DNA from 2 places in the Priestia sp. SB1 genome. Region 1 is predicted to be linked to the other one. Evidence: a T-box and tRNA genes for the amino acid it is inferred to sense, from the RefSeq annotation. Region 1 holds a T-box; the other holds one or more tRNA genes.
The links. The T-box of region 1 lies ahead of ileS (isoleucine--tRNA ligase). A T-box ahead of a tRNA ligase gene usually reads a tRNA of that ligase, here a tRNA-Ile.

Region 1 (7,680 bases):
ACTGCATCACGACTGTTTTCATCAGTGACCGTCATGCTTTGACGATCTTGCTTATCTCGGCCGATTGGCGCATCAATTGTACCGTGATCGTGCGCAATTACTCCGTGAACGATAGCTTTATAGCGGCGCGTCACTGTTTTAGCTACAAGCTGACTAACTAGTGATTCATGAGCTAAATCATTTTTTGCAACCATAAGTAAACCGGACGTATCTTTATCAATTCGATGAACGATACCAGGGCGCATAACGCCGTTAATACCGGATAAATCTTTACAGTGAGCCATTAAGCCGTTTACAAGCGTGCCGCTATGATGACCTGGAGCTGGATGTACAACCATGCCGCGAGGTTTATTTACAACAAGCACATCTTGATCTTCATAATAAATATCTAAATCCATTTCTTCCGCTACCACATCAAGCTCCTCTAGTTCCGGCACTTCAATAATAATAGCGTCTCCTGTTTTACATTTATAGTTTCCTTTAACGGTTTTATCATTCACTTTTGCATGACCTTCTTTGATCCACTGCTGCACTTGTGAACGTGACCATTCTGCATTTACAGTCGAAAGTACTTTATCAATACGTTCTCCCGCTTGTTCTTCATTTATAACTGTTTCAATTACATTCATTCTTTGTGCTCCTTCTTCATTTTCCCTTCAAACAGCGTCATAATAAACATGATGATTACTCCGACGACAAGTGCCGAATCAGCTACGTTAAAAATCGGAAAATCATACGTAAAGATGTATGTATTTACGAAATCAACTACTTCTTTACGGACCACTCGATCAATAAAGTTTCCAATGGCGCCGCCTAACATTAATGCTAGCGCAATACCGAACCATTTATCTTGTTTTTTGAGCTTTTGAATATAAATTATTAAACCGACTACCACAACCACCGTAATGAGATAAAAGAACCACATCTGTCCTTGTAGAATACCCCACGCGGCTCCTCTGTTACGATGAGAGGTAATGTAAAGAAAGTTTTCAATTACGGTAATGCTTTGTCCATAATACATTTCTTTTACAATCATCCATTTTGTTACCTGATCAATAAGTATAACAGCTAAAGCGATAAGATAATAAAACACAAACGTTTTCCTCCCGCAATAAAATCAAACGAATCCATACTAAAGCATTTTAGCACATAATTCATTTTTTTTCTCGCTTCTCACCAGAAAACAAATAAATCTTCGTTTGTGCGGGCCGTCGGCATTACTTTTAATTTATGAATAGACATCACTTCGCCAGTTAGTTCATCAATTCCAAACGCACCAACGTCAAGCTTTGCTAGCGCGTGTTCTACATCTTTTAAATCGGCTTTAATCATTTCTATTACGTAACGTTCCTTTTCATCTATATAACCAGATTGTTCTGTAGCATATCTCAATAGGCGATCTTGTAATTCTTCTTTGATAAGAGCTAATTCCTGTCCAATGGAAAGATAATTTTCATACATGCAAACGCCTCCTGTGCTGATAAGATGAAGTATTAATGATGTTAGGTTTACCGAGTTTTCCATCGAATCTACAACACAAGTTTTTCCTAAGGCTTTGAATGCTTTATACCATTGTATTTGGGAATTTCGTACAGCAAAAAACACGCCCAAAAAGGACGTGCTTTTGTTCATTACTGCTGAACGTAGTGATTTTTCACAACATCCGCACAGCGTGTACATAAAGTTGGGTGATCTTGATCTTCGCCAACTGTTGGTGATACTACCCAGCAGCGCTCACACTTCTCACCTTCTGCTTTACTTACAACAATTGAAGCATAGCTGAATTTTTGTGCTTCAGCAGGCGCTTCACCTTCTGCTACTTCAAGATCTGAAACGATGAAGAGTTGACCTACATTTTCAGAAATAGAGGCTAACAGCTCTTTCGTATCTGCTGTTGGATACAGCGTTAATTTTGCTTCTAAAGACTTACCGATTACTTTTTCATTACGAGCTTGTTCTAGCGCTTTTAAGACTTCATCGCGAAGCTCCATGAACGCATCCCATTTCTCTACTAATTGATCTGCTCCTTCAATTTCTTGAACCTCTGGCATATCAACTAGCTGCGCGCTTTCTTCCGTTACGTTCGGAATGTGAACCCATACTTCGTCTGCTGTATGAGAAAGAATTGGAGACACTAATTTCGTTAACGATAATAACGTTTCATAAAGAACCGTTTGAATGCTGCGACGCTCTACATTATTTTCTGCTTCAATGTACAATACATCTTTTGCAAAGTCTAAGTAGAATGAACTCATATCAATTGTACAGAAATTATGCACTGCGTGATAAATGCTTGAGAATTCATATGAATCATAAGATTTTTTCACTTTATCAATTAATTTGTTCAGCTTCACAAGCATGTAGCGATCTACTTCACGAAGGTCTTCAACGGCTACAGCGTCAGTTGTTGGATTAAAATCCGCTAGGTTTCCTAGTAAGAAACGGAACGTGTTGCGGATTTTACGGTATACTTCTGCTACTTGTTTTAAAATGTTATCAGATACACGAACATCCGCTTGGTAATCTACAGAAGCTACCCATAGACGTAAAATATCCGCACCTAGTTGTTTCATTACTTTTTCTGGAATTACAACATTCCCTAATGACTTACTCATTTTGCGACCTTCACCGTCTAAAGCAAATCCGTGGCTAAGTACGCCTTTATAAGGTGCTTCACCTGTTACAGCTACACTTGTAGAAAGACTTGAATTAAACCAGCCGCGGTATTGGTCAGAACCTTCTAAATACAAATCAGCCGGACGCTGTAAGTCTTCACGCTCTTCAAGAACAGCTTGATGTGAAGAACCAGAGTCAAACCATACGTCCATGATGTCTGTTTCTTTTGTGAAACGGCCATTTGGGCTTCCTTCATGAGTAAAGCCTTCTGGAAGCAAGTCTTTTGCTTCACGCTCAAACCATACGTTTGATCCATGTTCTCTAAATAGATTTGATACGTGCTCAATTGTCTCGTCCGTAATGATTGGCTCATCATTTTCAGCATAAAATACTGGAATCGGAACGCCCCATGCACGTTGACGAGAAATACACCAGTCTCCGCGGTCACGCACCATGTTATAAAGTCGAGTTTCACCCCAAGTAGGCACCCATTCTGTTTTTTCTACTGCTTTTAATAAATCTTCACGGAAATCTTTAATAGACGCAAACCACTGTGCTGTTGCACGGAAAATTGTTGGTTTCTTCGTACGCCAGTCATGTGGATATGAGTGGGTAATGAAACTTAATTTTAACAGCGCGCCTTCTTCTTCTAGTTTGTCTGTAATCGGCTTATTCGCTTTATCATAGAATAATCCTTCAAATCCTGGTGCTTCATTCGTCATATGACCCTTACTATCAACTGGACAAAGAACTTCCAAACCGTATTTTTGACCAACGATAAAGTCGTCTTCCCCGTGTCCCGGTGCTGTATGAACACAGCCAGTACCAGCATCAGTCGTTACGTGATCGCCAAGAACAACTAAAGAATCGCGCTTGTAGATTGGATGTTCAGCTACCACGCGTTCAAGTTCTGAACCTTTTACTGTACGAAGTGTCTTATAGTCAGCCCATTCAATTTCTTTAGCAACTGTTTCAATAAGTTCAGTTGCTACCACATATTTTGCTCCATCTGCTTCAACTACGCTGTACTGAAGCTCGGGATTGACAGCAATCCCTTGGTTAGCTGGCATTGTCCATGGTGTTGTCGTCCAAATGATGAATTTTTCATCTTGTTCAAGCACGCCTTTACCATCTTTCACATTAAACGCTACGTAAATAGAAGCTGAACGCTTGTCATAGTATTCAATTTCCGCTTCTGCTAAAGCAGATTCACTTGAAGGAGACCAGTATACAGGTTTTAATCCTTTGTAGATATAGCCTTTTTTCGCCATATCGCCAAATACTTTGATTTGCTGCGCTTCGTACTGTGGCTGAAGCGTTACATATGGATTATCCCAATCTCCGCGTACGCCTAAACGCTTGAACTGCTCACGCTGGCCGTTTACTTGTTCCCAAGCATACTGTTCGCAAAGCTTACGGAATTCAGCTACTGTCATTTCTTTGCGGTTTACTTTTTTATTTTTTGTTAAAGCCGTTTCAATTGGCAAGCCGTGTGTATCCCAGCCTGGCACATAAGGTGCGCAGAAGCCTGACATCGACTTATAGCGAACGATAAAATCTTTTAAAATTTTATTTAAGGCATGTCCCATGTGAATATCGCCATTGGCATATGGAGGTCCATCATGCAGGACGAATAGCGGGCGGCCTTCCGTACGTTTTTGTACTTTTTCATAAATATTCATTTCAGCCCACTGTTCTTGCATTTTAGGCTCGCGGTTCGGTAAATTTCCACGCATCGGAAATTCAGTTTTTGGCATCAATAATGTATCTTTATATTCCATGTTTTACCCTCCAAAAAAAAACGTAAATTTCATATCTTTTTGCACCATAACAAAAAGACCTCCTCATCCCAAAAAGGGACGAGAAGGCCTCCCGCGGTACCACCCTAGTAGATTTGCTGCACGCAAATCCTCTTTGCATTCGTAACGTGAATAAACCGCCACTGCTTACTATCATCATTTCAGCAATGGTACTCTAGGGTGATTTTCACTTTTTTGTTTGTTATCGAGCTCGCACCATCCTCGATTCGCTTTGACAAACTAAAAAAGCTACTGTCCCTGTCTCCGTACTGTTTGATATGAAATTTCATCTGTTACCAAATTATATGACAACAAAACGTGAGAAGTCAAGATGATGTCTTGACTAGTCAATTTTTTCTTCTAGCGCTGGCATCTCATAATCCATCAACTGATCCCAGTCATCGCTGTTTAACATTTCAAGCTGTGCTTCAATTAACATTTTGAAACGAGTTCTAAATACTTTAGACTGCTTTTTCGTCTCCTCAATGTCCATCGCAATTTTACGAGACTTAGACAGTGCTTCATTAATAATACGGTCCGCATTTTTTTCTGCTTCTTTTATAATGAGCTTCGCTTCTTTTTCAGCGTTTCGCTTTACATCTTCCGCTGCTTCTTGAGCAATTAAAATTGATTTATTTAACGTTTCTTCGATGTTAGTAAAATGTCCAAGACGATCTGTTAATTCAGATACCCTTCCTTCTAACTCCTTTTTATCACGCATTACCAGCTCATAGTCTTTAATTACTTGGTCAAGAAACTCATTTACTTCATCTTCATCATATCCGCGAAACCCGCGATTAAACTCTTTGTTATGAATATCCAAAGGGGTTAAAGGCATCTAGGCCACCTCCGTGTTGTCTCATTACATCATTAGTAATGGTTTATTCGACATATTTTTAAAATTTCCTGCTAGTAGATTTCTTTATTTCTGCTTCCCTACAACAATTCGCCATTTTTCTTTTTTGGTTTTGCCTTCAAGTGAAACGATACGACTTCTGCCGTGGCCACGAAGCGACAAAATATCACCTTCATGACATTCAAAAGAAGGCTGTTCAATGACTTTAAAATTTACTTTTACCGCTCCATTTGCAATAAACGGCTGGACTTTTTGTCTTGATAGATTGTGAATGGTCGACAGCAAAACATCAAGCCTCATTGAAGAAACTGTATAAACGTGTTCAATCAGCTCTTCTTTTACCACATGCAGCTGCTCTCTTTGAATAGAAGAAAGTGAAACTTTGGCTTTTCCAATTGATGTTAAATTCATCTCAATATAAGAAGAAATTTCCTCTGCAGCTACAAGCTGAATATCGTCTCCCGCGACCAAAATATCGCCAAATTTTGAACGGCGCAGTCCTAAGGACATCGCCGAACCAAGAACTTGAGGATGTTCAATCGTCACAAACTTTTTAGGATAATTCAATTCGTACATATGCAACTGAAAATCTTCGCTTTCAGGCACATAGTAATCCGGATATAGCAGCGCACGCTTGCGTTCAGCAAACGGTTGTCCACCATCAAATGAAACTTGAACCTCTCCTTCAGTCCCAACAATAGCCGTCACAATCTGCTGCTCTCTTGGATCTAAAAAGTCCGTTAATTTTGGGCTGTATTGATGTAGGACATCTTCTTTCCACTGAAGAACTTGATCAATAAACCCATGTTCTTCTTGCCTAAAATGTTCATAAATAGACATATTATTACTCCTACTATTGGTATGTAAAAAAGGAATCCAGCGATTCCTTTTTTAAATAAACCCCATCACATTATTAAGTGAATACACGCCTCTTTCCGCAAATCGTAGTAAAAAGATTGCAACAAGAGGTGAAATATCAATCATGCCAATAGGCGGAATGATTTTACGAAAAGGCTCTAAGTAAGGCTCGCAAATACTGCCAAGCAGCTGACCAAACTTAGAGGCTCTTACATCGGGTACCCAAGACATCAAAATGTAAATAATCAGTGCCCATGAGTAAAGCCCAATCAATTTTGCGAGAATCCCAAAAACGATGTCCAAAAACTACCACCTCTTTACGTTTGTTGTATCGTGTTCTCCCATCATATCTGAAATGCTTCCGCTTACGTCTACATTATCAGGTGTACATAAAAAGATGTCGGTTCCAATTTTTTGAATGTCCCCGCCTAAAGCATAAACTGTACCACTTAAAAAGTCGACAATTCTCACTGCTTGATCTCGTTGAATGCGCTGTAAATTAACAACTACGACTTTACGATTTTTTAAATGATCCGTAATTTCTTGTGCTTCGGCATAGACGCGAGGTTCGCAAAGCATCATTTTTGATGATTTTTGAACGCTTTGTAAGCTAATCACGTTTTGCTGCTGATTCGGCTGCTGACTAGCTTTCACTGCTGGTCTCGACTGCTGTACAGGCTCTTCTACCGACTCTTCTTGTTCGTAATGTTCTTCTACATATTCAGTATCGTCATCAAGAGCAAAGAAACTTCTAAAGCGATTTTTCATACTCATCTTGAATTACACCTCCTTAACGTTCATTCCCAACTAACGTGGTTCCTAGTCGAATGAATGTTGCTCCTTCTTCAATTGCAATTGCATAATCGTTTGACATTCCCATTGATAGCTCCGTACACGGTGCATATTGCAAGTTTAGTTCTTGTATACGACTCTGCAATTTTTTTAGACCTTGAAAACAGCTGCGAAGCAAGGACTCGTCATCTGTGTGAGGAGCCATGGTCATTAATCCAACTACTTGGATATTTGTAAATGTTTCAAGAGATTGAATAAATGGAATTACCTCTTCTACAGCAAGGCCATGCTTTGATTGTTCTTCGGCAACATTAACTTGTACAAAACATTTTATACGATGTCCTGCACGTTTATCAATTTCTTTTGCTAAAGATAATCGGTCTAGTGAATGAATATAGTCAACTTTATCAATCACATGTTTTACTTTTCTTGTTTGTAAGCTTCCGATAAAATGCCAGGTCGCTTTCTCACCGATTGATTCATACTTTTCTAGAAGACCTTCATCCCTGTTTTCTCCAAGATGTAAAATGCCTGCATCCACTGCTTCTGCTGCTCGTTTTGTGGAAACATATTTTGTTACAGCAATCAGCTCTACATCTTCTCGATTTCGATTAACTTTTTTACATGCTTCAGCAATTGTTTGTTGAACTGCTTCTAGATTTTCACTTACGCTAGCTGTCACTATGTAATTACTCCTCCTTAAAGCCTATGAAGTTAAACATGCGTCCTGTTTTCCCTTGGTCGCGGCGATGTGAGAAG
Region 2 (7,680 bases), 240 kb from region 1:
AAACTTTCTAAATCTTTTTTAGAAATGCGGTCTAACTGACGTTGATACAGTTCGTCATCAGTCATTTCACCATCTTGAACTTTTTTGCGATCAGCTTTCGTAATTTTCTGCTCCGCTTCTTTAGGGTGAAGCATAATCCAGTAATCCTTCATGTCGCGTTCTGTAATTTTTACCACGTTTTTAGCATCTTTATTCTTTCTATTTTCTGGAATATCAATCACATTTGTGGTGTAAGGAACATCGATCATAGTGGCTAACTTTTTAGCGATGCGCAGCCTTTCTTCAGCTGTATTTCCTTGAAAACGAGTATATGTAATCGTATTTAAAGAGGTATTATCTACAATTACGCGGTTATACCGATCGTACATTTTCCCTCGAGGAACAGGCGTACTGACTGTAACGTCCTGTGTTTTTTCGACTTCTCGTTCGTAATTCTCACCGTACACAATTTGAACAAGTCCCAACCGCAAAATTAATACGGAAAATAGGGCAAATACGGTCAAGAAAAGTAAGTTCACACGAAAAGGCACGTGACTTTTTCTTCTTTTTTTCTTTTTCATACCAACACCTACACTTTATAAAACATATATACCATAACACCATAAAATCAGACATTTAGCAAATAAATAGACACCTGGCAGGTGCCTATTTACACAACGTATTTATTCTAAAAGAAAAGAGAGGCATTTTCCATAGTACAAATGAAGGAGCTGATAATACTCTAAGCTGGAGACTCTCCGTCTCCTTCATTTAATACTGGAGGAGTAACAGTCGTTTCTTTTTTGTGCAGAGGCTGTGAGATATGTCTTACACAAAAATAAATGATCGTATGCCCTGCTCCAACAATAGATAATAAAATAGGAATACTTTTTGCTTCATCAAAAAATAGTACGGCTATTAAAAATAAAGATATGGAAACGACGCGCCCAATATTCAGAAATACTTCTCTGACAACAATGTATTCGATTCTTTTTGAAACAACGTCCTTTGCTCGTCCAATCACATCGTACGTTAGAGAAATGAATGGAACCAACAAAATAGGATAGGCAATGGCAATACAAACAGCATATATAATTAACTTTGGATACGATAAGTTAAAGATAAGCAAAAAGACTGCTCCATAGAGAAGGAGGCCCCCGGTGAAAATAAATCGAAGGCGATTTTTTTGCTTAATAAATCTTGAGGCTACATAGTATCCTACAAACGCCACCGCTGAATTCACCAGTCCATAAGTTCCTAAAGCTAATTCACTTCCCGTCGTAATAAATACCATAACGGATACGACAAAAATGAACGTACCTTCACGCAATCCTTGAAAGAAATGAGCCTGTAATATTCGATTCCAGTCTTTGTTGACTTTTCGTTCAGCCCACACTTCTTTAAATTTGTATACTCCTTCAGCTGCGCGTCTTGTAATAAAAAAACTAAGCACAACGGCACCGACAAACAATAGCAGAGATACACCAAACACAATTTTATACCCAAGTGATTCATACAAAGCGGAAATAACAAAGCCCGCTCCTAAAGGACCAATCATCCCTGCAAAAGAGTTTAAGATCCCTAAAAATCCGTTAAAAAAGTCTCTTGTATCAGGTTCTGTAATTTCAAAAGTTAGCACATTAAAAGCTAGCCAATAAAAGCCATATCCTATACCCAGCAGTCCACCAAGCAATACTAAATACTCGGCTGCGTTAGCTCCACTGACCAATACAGCGATATAAAAAACAGCTAAAAAAGATACGCCTAACCTTAAAACCACAACCCGGTCAATTCGTTTGGCCCATTTACCTGCTAAAATAAACGTAAGGGGCTGAAGCACCACTACCGCTAAATTATAAATAGCGAGATCCGAAAATTCTCCTGATTGTTTCCACAGATAAATGTTAACAAACGAATTGGAAATTGAAATAGCCAAGGCATAAAGACCGCCTATAATTAAAAGCAAAAGTAAATCTTTACTAACTTCTACATCTCCAACTACTTTTTTTAATAAAGGCATATCAAAAAACTCCTTTTCTCTTCTACACCTAGTGTGTGAAAAAGAAAAGGAGATATGTAAAAGAATTGGAAAACAAAAAAGCCAGTAAAGGTAATAATTACTTTACTGGCTTTTAAATACGTCTTCAGCTTATTTTGCAGCGTCGTAACGCTTAGCAACTTCGTCCCATTTTACAACATTAAAGAATGCTGAAATGTAATCTGGACGGCGGTTTTGATAATTTAAGTAGTAAGCGTGCTCCCAAACGTCTAGACCAAGAATTGGCGTTTTGCCTTCCATTAATGGGCTATCTTGGTTTGGTGTGCTTGTTACTTCTAATTCGCCGTTGTTTACAACTAACCAAGCCCAGCCAGAACCGAAGCGAGTTTTAGCTGCATTTGCAAATTCTTCTTTGAATTGATCAAAGCTGCCGAATTTGCTAGCGATAGCGTCTGCTAATTCACCAGTTGGAGCACCGCCGCCGTTAGGGCAAAGGATTGTCCAAAATAATGAGTGGTTCGCATGACCGCCACCGTTATTGCGTACTGCTGTACGGATATCTTCAGGAACAGCATCTAAGTTTGAAATTAACTCTTCAATACTTTTGCTTTCTAAATCCGCTTTGCCTTCAACAGCAGCGTTTAGGTTTGTAACATATGTGTTGTGATGTTTTGTGTGGTGAATATTCATTGTTTCTTTGTCGATATGTGGTTCCAGTGCATCGTATGCATAAGGTAGTTCTGGTAATTTGTAAGCCATGAATAATTCCTCCTTCAAAATATGTAAGCATTTTGGCGCAAAAGCACCATATACGTTTAGATTAGCAAATTTACCCTACTCTTTCAAATAAAAAGTACCTAATCCATGATTTATATTTACCTAATTCCCATTCGCTATTCTTTTAAACATAAAAAAAGCTTCTTTTTCTCAAAAGAAGCTTTGAATAGACAATAGTATGGCGGAGGAAGAGGGATTCGAACCCCCGCGGGCTTTAACACCCCTGTCGGTTTTCAAGACCGATCCCTTCAGCCGGACTTGGGTATTCCTCCAACCCTATAAATGGTGGACCCTGCAGGACTCGAACCTGCGACCGGACGGTTATGAGCCGTCTGCTCTAACCAGCTGAGCTAAGGGTCCACGTGGCTCCACAGGTAGGACTCGAACCTACGACCGATCGGTTAACAGCCGATAGCTCTACCACTGAGCTACTGTGGAACAATATGAATTATGTATGTCACAAACGTAAATTGGAAAATAGCGGCGGAGGGGATCGAACCCCCGACCTCACGGGTATGAACCGTACGCTCTAGCCAGCTGAGCTACACCGCCATGGCTCCACAGGTAGGACTCGAACCTACGACCGATCGGTTAACAGCCGATAGCTCTACCACTGAGCTACTGTGGAACAATATAACATTTACTAGCGACATTAAAAATTTAACATGTTTCTGGCCTAAAGTCAATATATTATTTTAAAACAGCGTATAAAAAATAGGCAATCATCAACAGTTGAATAAATCCTTTCGAGATAGCGCCACTAAAAAAGCCAATAACCGAACCTACTCCAATTTTTACTGCGTTGCTAATTGTGGTCCGATGAACAATCAGTTCTCCTACAATCGCTCCGATAAACGGCCCTAAAATAATTCCAAATCCCGGAATAACAAACGGACCCACAAGCAATCCAACTGTACTTCCCCAAACGCCTGCTTTAGTGCCTCCGAATTTTTTCACACCAATAATATTAGCGATATAGTCTGCTAAAAAAAGTGCGACAACTAACAATCCTTGTATCACCCAAAATAACCAGCTATAGGAGCTAAAATCATAAAATAAACCGTATATAACAAATCCTAGCGCTACAAATAGCACGCTTGGGATGATGGGATAAACCAACCCAACAAACGATACAGCAAAGCTAATGATAACTAATGCCCAACATAAAATAGCCATGCCCGCACCTATCCTTTTTATTATTACTATTTATCATACAATAACCACTCCTATAAAGAAAGACCTTGCACCACGAGACCTTCCTTTATTTTACTTTCAAATATATCTTCAGATAACGATTTTCGAGTGTACCACTGCACTATTAACAGCACAGTCCTCAAACTGCCCGTAATATCCCCCAAAAACAATGACAGCAAAATCTGTACATATAAAGAAATGCTTTTGACAAAACGCTCCATCGCACTATTGTAATTGGTAACGTTTTCTAAAATCTATTGTAAACCTTAAATTTCCGCTATAAAATAAGGTATAATCAGAATTTTCAATAATAGGAGGCTTTACAATGAGCATGCTGAAAAAGATAGCATGGAGTTTTACTTCCTTCAAAAAAATAAGATCGCTTCGCTTTGAGCATACGAATAAAACAATTGGCTTTGTGCTGTTTTTAACATTCATTTCTTTGCTGCCTACATTTTTCTTTATGACTTTGACGATTGTAAACGGCTATCATACCGCGACTACAGATCTCCCGAAATCTGTTTCTTCTTTTTCTATTTCAAATTCACAGCTTACGTCAAGCCAACCTTTCACAAAAAAAGTAAACGGTACCGCTTTTATCTTAGACCCCTCACAGTCTATTGAACGGTTTCATTCCCCTGCTCATGCAATTGGTTTTTTAAAGGATGGAATTTACATCACGACTAATTCACAAACACAAACGTATTCATATGAGTTGCTAAACTGGCATCATAAAGATAAAAATGAACTGTTAAACTTGCTGCACGAACAAAAATTTTCTTTATACATACTTGTCCCTATCGCTATGCTTTTACTGTACGTATTAACATCTGGACTAAACTTCCTTTCTATTACCTGCCTTGCTTATCTTGGAAAACTGATTGGACTCATCACTAAGAAGCAGCTTCCTTTCAAACAGCTATGGGCACTGAGCGCTTATAGTACGGTAGCCTTCACGCTGCTTTATACGCTTTTTGAAGCTTTTTCTTTGTCTCTAGCAACACATAGCTCTCTTTACTGGATAGGAACGTTCTTCATTTACTTATTGCTCGTCACAAGGGTTCCTATGAGAAAAAAGGTAAAACCTAATAAAGCGATTGAAACATAACGAAATGAATCCAATCAACGGCTAGAAGCACCTACATACATAAAATCTATGTTTACCCTGCCAATGAAAAGCTCCGAACGAATTTAATTCTTGATCAAGAATCAAATTTGTTGGGAGCTTCTTCAACTAACATACTTTTGTCCCAGCCTCTTTATTTCTGTACAACTTTTCTTCTCCCCATTGCAGAAGAAAAAATTTTCAACTGATACAAAACCCACAAACCTCCTGCTGCGAGCAAACTAAAGCTATAAATAAACATCAGCCTTTCAGTATGCATCCACACTTCAAAAACAACGGGTCCCAGCGCTACTCCTAAAAATCTCACCGTTCCATAAATGGATACAATAAATCCTCTTTCTTCGTCTGAAGCCGCTGAAGTAATCATCATATTAATACAAGGAAGAACAAATCCTAAGCCGCCAAAGGCGACTGTCAAACAAAACATCAGCACAGGAAGCGTATAAATCACCGTTAATACTCCAAACATTACGAATAAAAGAATCATTCCTACTATCATCAATTTTTTCATGAGCACTACATCTGTTTTGATTCGCTGACCGGTCCAATAAGAAACGAGCGTCATCGCGCCAAGAGGAAATAAAAAAGCGGTTCCTTTGAAAAAACCGTCTATATGATACGTTTCCTCTATTAAAAAAGATAAGTAATATAAAATGCCAAATAATAAAAACAACCCCAGTCCCCCGACAAAGAATAAAGGAAAAAGCGATTTTCTTTTATCATAGACAATCCCAATGGCTCTCTTTAAATACTCTCCAACAGATACTGAATCTGAACCTGTTTTCGCTTCTCTCACATACAAGGCTATACCTACTAAAGCAGCACCTGCCGCTAAAGGATACACAAAAAATGCGGCATACCATACAACGAGTGCCGCCGTTGCTCCAATTATAGGTGCAACCACTTTTCCAGCTCCATTATATACTTCTAAAATCCCAAGGACTTTTGCTCTTTTTTCCCCTGTAAATACATCTCCAGTTAATGCCATTGCCAACGTTGTAGTACCAGCAGCGCCAATCCCTTGAATCACTCTTCCAGCCATCAACACAGCAAAGCTTCCAGAAGAGACCAAAGCGCTACTAGCAGCGACAAGGCTACCGATTATCATCACGATGAGGGAATACATAATTAATTTTTTACGTCCATATCGATCTGATAAAATTCCTACCGCAGGAATACACAATGCAGCCGGAATCGAAAATACACTCAGTATCAAACTGGTTTGGACTCCACTTAAGTGAAGTGACTTTTGAATGCTTGGCAGCAGAGGAATGAGCATGGAATTTCCCAGCACCATGATGAAAGGCAATAAGCCTAATGAAACAATCATTAATTTTTCTTTCAATTTTCGTTCTCCAATCATATTTAAGTAAGACAAGCATAGGCTTTACACATAAGCAAAAGAATGAAGGAGGAGCGTAATGAAAAAGCTATGTGCATTAGCCGCTTTCGCTTTTATCGGATATATTTGTCACTACGACATTAAATACGGTACCATTCCTACTGCGACTGAAGCAGTTCAAGTCAGCAAAGCGCAGCCTGCAGAAACAAAAGCCGCCAGCTCTTCTTCCACCTATACAAAAATAAAAATTAAGCCAGGCGATACAGTTTTGTCCGTCATTGAAGAGCTTACAAAAAAATCGATACCGGTTTCTATGAACCAAATGATTAAAGACTTTAAGAAGTTAAATAACGGTACAGCGCCTGAAGATATTCAAATTGGAAAAACGTATAAGTTCCCTATTTACAAGTAATGACAGCATTCTTCTTGTCAAGATGGGATAGTCATTGTTAAAATAGCTAAGGTAGTACTTTCTACTAGTTATTTTGTTCATAAAGAGTTATTCTATTAATGAATTCAAATTCTTGATTTCATTTTGAAGGAGAGATTATCACGTGAGTGAAATTATACATCGTACAAAAACACGCCCCGTCAAAGTTGGAGATTTAACAATTGGGGGCAGTAACGAATTAGTTATTCAAAGTATGACAACCACTAAAACACATGATGTTGAAGCAACGGTTGCAGAAATTAAACGTTTAGAAGAAGCAGGATGCCAAGTTGTTCGTGTTGCTTGTCCAGATGAGCGCGCAGCAGATGCAATCCCTGAAATTAAAAAACGCATTAACATTCCATTAGTTGTAGATATTCATTTTGACTATCGCTTAGCGTTAAAAGCAATTGAAGGCGGAGCGGATAAAATCCGTATCAACCCAGGTAATATTGGACGCCGTGAAAAAGTGGAAGCTGTTGTAAATGCTGCAAAAGCTAAAAATATTCCAATTCGTATTGGAGTTAACGCCGGTTCACTGGAAAAACGTATTTTAGATAAATACGGCTATCCGACAGCAGATGGCATGGTAGAAAGTGCACTTCATCACATTAAAATTTTAGAAGACCTTGATTTCCATGACATCATCGTTTCAATGAAAGCATCCGATGTTAACTTGGCAATTGAAGCATATGAAAAAGCTGCTCAAGCTTTTGACTACCCTCTTCACTTAGGAATTACAGAATCGGGTACATTATTTGCGGGAACTGTAAAAAGTGCAGCAGGTCTTGGCGCTATTTTGTCTAAAGGAATCGGAAATACATTACGTATTT

Region 2: it encodes a tRNA-Ile, which carries the amino acid that the T-box ahead of ileS (isoleucine--tRNA ligase) is inferred to sense. The anticodon was not compared.

Annotation. Positions count from the first base shown of each region.
Region 1 covers NZ_JBBJSS010000001.1:396,751-404,430, forward strand. The annotation lists gene WKH56_RS01995 (RluA family pseudouridine synthase) at 1-629, opposite strand, end outside; gene lspA (signal peptidase II) at 626-1,093, opposite strand; gene WKH56_RS02005 (conjugal transfer protein TraR) at 1,174-1,461, opposite strand; gene ileS (isoleucine--tRNA ligase) at 1,632-4,397, opposite strand; T-box leader at 4,469-4,689, opposite strand; gene WKH56_RS02015 (DivIVA domain-containing protein) at 4,759-5,253, opposite strand; gene WKH56_RS02020 (YlmH family RNA-binding protein) at 5,338-6,111, opposite strand; gene WKH56_RS02025 (YggT family protein) at 6,163-6,432, opposite strand; gene WKH56_RS02030 (cell division protein SepF) at 6,436-6,903, opposite strand; gene WKH56_RS02035 (YggS family pyridoxal phosphate-dependent enzyme) at 6,920-7,603, opposite strand; gene pgeF (peptidoglycan editing factor PgeF) at 7,611-7,680, opposite strand, start outside.
Region 2 covers NZ_JBBJSS010000001.1:636,851-644,530, forward strand. The annotation lists gene WKH56_RS03275 (peptidoglycan D,D-transpeptidase FtsI family protein) at 1-560, opposite strand, end outside; gene WKH56_RS03280 (MFS transporter) at 722-1,999, opposite strand; gene sodA (superoxide dismutase SodA) at 2,129-2,737, opposite strand; tRNA gene WKH56_RS03290 (tRNA-Ser) at 2,935-3,027, opposite strand; tRNA gene WKH56_RS03295 (tRNA-Ile) at 3,039-3,115, opposite strand; tRNA gene WKH56_RS03300 (tRNA-Asn) at 3,119-3,193, opposite strand; tRNA gene WKH56_RS03305 (tRNA-Met) at 3,234-3,307, opposite strand; tRNA gene WKH56_RS03310 (tRNA-Asn) at 3,309-3,383, opposite strand; gene WKH56_RS03315 (DUF456 domain-containing protein) at 3,446-3,931, opposite strand; gene WKH56_RS03320 (DUF1189 domain-containing protein) at 4,275-5,057, shown strand; gene WKH56_RS03325 (MFS transporter) at 5,209-6,420, opposite strand; gene WKH56_RS03330 (hypothetical protein) at 6,497-6,829, shown strand; gene ispG (flavodoxin-dependent (E)-4-hydroxy-3-methylbut-2-enyl-diphosphate synthase) at 6,981-7,680, shown strand, end outside.